3 regions of the Bacillus sp. N5-665 genome follow, and region 3 is predicted to be linked to each of the others. Evidence: predicted binding sites of a transcription regulator. Region 3 holds the regulator's gene; each other region holds the start of a gene.
What was found. The regulator NrdR, encoded in region 3, represses ribonucleotide reductase genes. The targets are predictions, from matches to a motif close to AACACNATATATNGTGTT.
Positions count from the first base shown of each region.

Region 1: MNO09_RS12080 (anaerobic ribonucleoside triphosphate reductase) is a predicted target of NrdR. The motif match lies at 1,362-1,379, and genes of this name have one in related genera.
Region 2: nrdI (class Ib ribonucleoside-diphosphate reductase assembly flavoprotein NrdI) is a predicted target of NrdR. The motif match lies at 967-984, and genes of this name have one in related genera.

Region 1 is NZ_CP093325.1:1,847,272-1,849,549, forward strand. Features, by position in the region: gene MNO09_RS12065 (acyl-CoA thioesterase) at 1-174, shown strand, start outside; gene MNO09_RS12070 (HesB/YadR/YfhF family protein) at 201-491, opposite strand; gene plsY (glycerol-3-phosphate 1-O-acyltransferase PlsY) at 600-1,196, opposite strand; gene MNO09_RS12080 (anaerobic ribonucleoside triphosphate reductase) at 1,422-2,278, shown strand, end outside.
Region 2 is NZ_CP093325.1:4,207,201-4,209,478, reverse strand. Features, by position in the region: gene ykzS (protein YkzS) at 19-213, shown strand; gene MNO09_RS24190 (hypothetical protein) at 240-557, shown strand; gene nrdI (class Ib ribonucleoside-diphosphate reductase assembly flavoprotein NrdI) at 1,034-1,393, shown strand; partial or broken gene MNO09_RS24180 (ribonucleotide reductase barrel domain-containing protein) at 1,380-2,278, shown strand, end outside.
Region 3 is NZ_CP093325.1:874,383-876,660, forward strand. Features, by position in the region: gene speD (adenosylmethionine decarboxylase) at 49-432, shown strand; gene nrdR (transcriptional regulator NrdR) at 718-1,179, shown strand; gene MNO09_RS06945 (replication initiation and membrane attachment family protein) at 1,332-2,278, shown strand, end outside.

The DNA of each region.
Region 1 (2,278 bases), 970 kb from region 3:
GTTAGTCCGCTTCGCGTTGTATATGGTTATGAAATATATAACGGTGAAGGTGAACTTTGTATTACTGCAAGTACGACGAATATTTGCGCGAAAAAAGAAGGATTTAGGCCCGTATCATTTAAAAAGTTATATCCAGAGTGGTATGCGAAATATGAGGAAATTAAGAAAAAATAAAAAAGCGTGGCAGAAGCCACGCTTTTTTATTTTTCATAATTAAATTGCGGGAAATCATCACCGTCGTTAAATGTAACAGCTAAATTATGTCCATCGAAGAACCACTCATCGTCGCCTTCAATAAAGAAGTTAATACCTTCTTCTTGAGTTTGAACAGCAGGATGTGCAGGATCATCTTTACGAATACCTAAAGAAAGTCCTTTTTGCACAGTACTGCAACCGCCGTATTGTACGAAAAGGCGTAGTGTTTCACCCGATTGTAAGTTTAATTCGTTTTTATACCATTGTGCTGCTTCTTTTGTTACGGAAAGATTCATGTATAGTTCCTCCAAATTATGTTGCTTTTTCTTTAGTATAAAAAATAACGCAAAAAGACGCTATTAATATGCTTCACGTTTTCTTTTTGCGTTATGTGGGTTACGATCTTATTTTTGCTTTTTTGAAAAGTTTGCTTTCGGTTCAGTTTTATTTATAATTCGTCCGATATTTGCACGGTGTTTATAAATAACCATACCTGCTAATAAACACATCGCAATAATGAAGATTTTATCCCCGCTAACAATGGATGCAATAACAGCAACGACGGCTGTTACCATAGAAGAAAGTGATACGTATCTTGTTGTAAATAAAAGGCTAAAAAAGACAACAGCTAATATTGCAAAAACAACTGGAGAGTAGCATAATAGCACGCCAGCAGAAGTTGCAACAGCTTTACCACCACGGAATTTCGCGAAAATCGGATACACATGTCCAAGAACAGCTGCTAACCCGAACCATAATGGGTGAACATCTAATCCGAAAATAATCGGTAGACTTGTTGCTAATGTACCTTTTAAAATGTCAGCAATTGTAACGATAAAACCTGCTTTTTTCCCTAGTGTGCGGAATGTATTTGTTCCGCCTAGATTACCGCTTCCGTGCTCACGAATATCGATTCCGTAGCCGATTTTTCCAACGACTAGTGCGAATGGAATCGAGCCAAGTAAGTAGGCAACGATAAATAAAAGATATGTAGTAACCATAAGTTCAGTCTCCTTTATTCAAATGTGTTGATAAAGGGTAAAAAGAGTTTTTCCCGTATATTGTACCATACATTTGTAAAGAGCACATTTCTTTTTTGTAAATGAAAAATTCATTATTTCGTGAAAAAAATTTCACAGGAATGTTACATTTCTCACAGAAACACCAAGACTATATGTAGTAACATTTTAATCAAAAGACAACAACATATTGGTGGAGGGTTATAAATGTTACAACGAAATGTACGTGGAGAAGAATTAATGAGAGTATTTGAGACGATTGTCCACGGTAGTGAGCAAGATTTAATGCAAGAAAATGCAAATGTAGATGGTCGCTCTCCGATGGGAGTAATGGGAACGTTCGCATCAGAGAGTGCGAAATATTATGCAGTTGAAAATTTATTGTCAGATCAAGTGAAAAAAGCGATAAATCAAAATATATTATATCCACATGACTTAGATTTTTATGCGACAGGAACGACGACTTGTTCGCAAATTCCGTTAGCGCAAATGCTTGCGAACGGTTTTCATACCGGACATGGGCATATGAGACAACCGCAGGATATTAAAAGTGCATTGGCTCTTGCGTCTATTATTTTTCAGGCGAATCAAAATATGCAGCACGGTGGTCAATCATTTGCACTCTTTGATATTGATTTAGCTCCATATGTGAGAAAAACAGTAGCGAGACATAAGAAACGATTACAGTCATATCCGCTTACGAAAGAACAAATAGAAGAATTTGCATGGAAAGAAACAGAAAATGATACGTATCAGGCGTGTGAAGCTTTCGTTCATAATTCAAATAGTATGCATAGTAGGGGCGGGGGACAAGTACCGTTTATTTCTATTAATTATGGAACAGACACATCAAAAGAGGGACGGTTATTAGTTAGACAGCTTTTAAAAGCGACACAAGCTGGTCTTGGTAAGGGGGAAACACCAATTTTTCCAATTCAAATTTTAAAAATGAAAAAAGGTGTGAACTTTGAAGAATGTGATCCGAACTATGATTTATTTGAATTAGCGTTAGAGACAACGGCTGAACGATTATTCCCTAACTTTTCATTTTTAGATGCGCCATT
Region 2 (2,278 bases), 2.2 Mb from region 3:
TGCATAGAGGTGAAATACATGGATGAACAATTAGCAAATACAATTTTGGATCAGCTGAAAAATGGTGAAATAAAGGAGTATGTTGCAACGAAAGATGTATTTTATACGTTTAGGAAAGTTGTAGTAGGGCGTGAAGATTTTAAACATATTATTGGAAACGCGCAGCGCGGCGGACAAGTAATTTATACATATTCAGAAACGCCACGTTCGTAACTAGAAGAATATAGGGGAGGAGAATTATGGGCGATTTTAAACAAGGCATATTACCGCATTGGGATTATATGTGGAAAGATAGAGCCGGCAATAGGTTTATGGGGATGGTCATGTACCCAGAGAAACGAAAGTGTTCGGCAAAAATGCTTCAGAAAATAAAAAGAGCATATGAAGAGGCTGTAGAAATTAAAGTAACTGTACAAGTTCAACATACATTTCAGTACGTAGAAGGAATGATTGTGTACTTTGATGAAGAAGCTCCTGTATGTACAATGATTGATAAAGATGAAAATCCACATCATATATTTGTAAAAGATATTTTGCGTATTGAGCACTCTGAATAATCTTTTCATAAATAAATTGAATTTCCATAATAATAATCTTTTTCTATAATAGTTATCTTTTAGTATGTAACGCGAACCGAAAGTATATGTATAATATTTAATAAAGTAAAATTGATAAATGTAATCGTTTTTTAGAACAGATTATCGTTTCATGTCTGTTCTTTTTTTCGTGATGCTGGAGAAATATATTCCTCCAGCATTTGCCGTTTTATGACAAAATATATTGGTAACTTTTTTAAAAATAAGGTTAAATTCGTTGACAACTTTTTTGAAAAGCACTTTATTGACATGAGTTTTAGAATGTTGTTTCATAGTCATTGTATTGAAAAAAATCGACTGTCTTGTCGAAAAGTAAAATTTAAAAAAAGAAAGAATTTATACATATATCTTGTGTCTTATTTTGAAACGTAATACAATATATAGAGAAATCAAGAAACAACATACAGAGAGTATAGATTGGAGAGGGAGGGTCGGAAATGATAGTTGCATATGATTCTATGACAGGAAACGTGAAGCGTTTCATTCACAAATTAAATATGCCGGCCGTTCAAATTGGTGAAGATCTAGTAATAGATGAAGACTTTGTTTTAATTACGTATACAACAGGTTTTGGCAATGTACCAGAACGTGTTTTAGAATTTTTAGAGCGCAATAATGAAAAATTAAAAGGCGTATCTGCAAGCGGCAATCGTAACTGGGGAGACATGTTCGGTGCAAGTGCTGACAAAATTTCTGCTAAATATGAAGTGCCTATTGTATCAAAATTTGAGTTATCAGGAACAAATAACGATGTAGAATATTTTAAGGAAAGGGTGCGGGAGATTGCGACACATTGAACTGAATAATGAAATCACGCAAATGCAGGACGGTTTTTATCAGCTTCATAAAGATAAAGAGGCATTAGAAGTCTTTATGGAAGAAGCTAGAGAGAATACCGTTCATTTTAATAGCGTGGCAGAGCGAATGGAGTATATGAAAGAACATGATTACTATTACAACGTTCTGGACGAGTATAGCTTGGAGGAAGTAGAAGAGGTATATAACATCGCTTATGGTGAAAACTTCGAGTTCCAATCTTATATGGCAGCATCTAAGTTCTACAAAGATTATGCGTTAAAAACAAATGATCAAAAACAATACTTAGAAAGCTATGAAGATCGTGTAGCAATTGTTTCATTATACTTAGGACGCGGTGATGTTGCGAAGGCAAAACACTTCGCAAGCATGATTGTAAAACAAAACTACCAACCAGCGACACCAACCTTTTTAAATGCGGGACGAAGCAGAAGAGGAGAAATGGTGTCTTGTTTCTTGTTAGAGATGGATGATAGCTTAAATTCAATCGGCTTTAACATTAATACTGCAATGCAATTATCAAAAATCGGCGGTGGAGTAGCTTTAAACTTATCTAAGCTACGTGCACGCGGTGAGCAAATTAAAGGTATCGATAATGCTGCAAGTGGTGTAGTACCTGTTATGAAATTACTTGAAGATTCGTTTTCATATGCGAATCAGCTTGGGCAACGAAAAGGAGCCGGCGCAGTATACTTAAACATTTTCCATTGGGATATTATTGAATTCCTTGATACAAAAAAAATAAATGCCGATGAGAAGAGCCGTATTCAGTCTCTATCAATCGGAATTATCGTTCCAAGTAAGTTCTTCGAGCTTGCTGAGAAAAACGAACCTTTCCATGTTTTCGCGCCTTATACGGTGTATAA
Region 3 (2,278 bases):
TCGAACAGTTAGAATAAATTTACAAGGGGGAACTGTAGAATGGATACTATGGATACGATGGGTCGTCACGTAATCGCTGAACTTTGGGATTGCGATTTCGACAAGCTTAATGACATGCCGTATATTGAACAATTATTTGTGGATGCAGCACTGAGAGCTGGTGCTGAAGTGCGTGAGGTTGCTTTCCATAAATTTGCACCACAAGGTGTAAGTGGAGTAGTAATTATCTCGGAATCACATTTAACAATTCATAGCTTTCCGGAGCACGGTTACGCAAGTATTGATGTTTATACTTGTGGGGATCGTATTGATCCAAATGTTGCTGCAGAATATATTGCAGAAGGTTTAAACGCGAAAACGCGTGAGAGCATCGAGCTTCCTCGAGGCACTGGTAGCTTCGAAATTAAGCAGAGAGAAACAAAAGCTCTTTAAAAAAGAACATAATTGATTTAAAATGTAAAGAGGTGTATAATGCACCTCTTTTTTAGTTTATAAAAAAGGAAAAATATAACGTACTCGTTAGTGAGATAAATTGAGCTCTTACGAATAAGTTAGCACTCCATCTACCATCTTATTTTTGAAAACGAGATGATAAAATAATGTGTTTAAACTTAAAGTGGTAAGAGAGTTAGAATGAGTTATATAATATTGTATATATATTGTCAGATGAAGTAAGTAGAGAAAAAATAAAGAGTATAGTGTAAAGGAGTGAATATATTGCGTTGTCCATCCTGTTCTCATAATGGTACAAGAGTGTTAGATTCGCGTCCGGTAGACGAGGGGCGCTCTATTCGAAGAAGGAGAGAGTGTGAAAGCTGTTTAAGTCGCTTTACGACATTTGAAAGAGTAGAAGAGTCACCTCTTATCGTTGTAAAAAAAGAAGGTACACGAGAAGAGTTTAATAAAGAAAAGATTTTGCGCGGCTTAATTAAAGCGTGCGAAAAAAGGCCAGTATCTTTAAGACAATTAGAAGAAGTAACTCAAAGTGTGGAACGTGAACTTCGTAATTTAGGTATATCAGAAGTGAAAAGTGATATGATTGGTGAAATTGTTATGGAAGAACTGCGTGATATTGATGATGTTGCTTACGTGCGTTTTGCTTCTGTATATCGCCAATTTAAAGATTTAAATGTATTTATTGAAGAATTAAAAGATATACTGCAAAAAGAAAGAGAGTAGAAGTTGTATTTTATTCTCTTTACATACCGTAAGTAATGAGATAAGAGAGCTAGAAGCGAAAGCTAATAGCTCTTTTTCGCTAAGCAATTATATAATGAAGATAGAACGAATGAAGTAGAGGATAGATTGGATGAGAGAAAGGAAAAGCAAGAATGGAAAAACAGTCATGGATGGAGCTATTGCCAATTGATCGTTATAAAGTAAGTGCGAAAGGGTTACTGCATAATTACGACCGAAAAGTGTTAACGATGTTGTATCAGCCGTTAATAGGTAGTAGAGCTTTTAGCTTGTACATGACGCTATGGGGAGAGTTAGAGCAAGATCGTGTGTTTGGAAAAGAGAATACACATCATTCCCTTATGGTGACCATGCAAATGCAGCTTCCCGAAATATATGAGGAACGAGTAAAGTTAGAAGCAATTGGGCTTTTGAAAGTATATATTAAGAAAGAAAAAGATATTCGAATGTTTATATACGAATTGCAACCACCTTTATCTCCGAAGCAGTTTTTTGATGATATTGTGTTAAGCATCTTTTTATACAATCGATTGAGTCGGACAAAATATAATCAAGTAAAGCAATATTTCTTAGAAGAAGAATTTGATTTTGCTTCTTATGAAAATGTTACGCGTTCTTTCAATGATGTGTTTGGTTCGTTTAATCCAGGACAGCTTGAGCATGCGCAAGAAGATCTTCGTATTCCAAAAACGACAGCTATGCCAAGTAACGAGAAGGGAGACGCTCCAAAAGTTTGGAATGATTTCTTTGATTTCTCCTTATTTGTAGATGGCTTGTCCGCTCTTGTCCCTAAAAAGGCGATTACAGATCAAGTGCGAGAATGTGTCAGTACACTTGCTTACGTGTACGATGTAGATGTGTTATCGATGCAAAATATCGTTCTTGGTACGGTGACAGAGATGCAGACAATTGATATCGAAAGGCTTAGAAAAGGAGCACGTGATTGGTATCAGTTCGAAAATGGTCAAGCGTTACCTGTATTAAGTGAAAGAGTACAACCTCACGCTGCACGTATGATGGAAGGGAAAGAGCCTTCTACGCAAGAAGAGATGTTAATAAAACAGTTAGAGGAAATCTCACC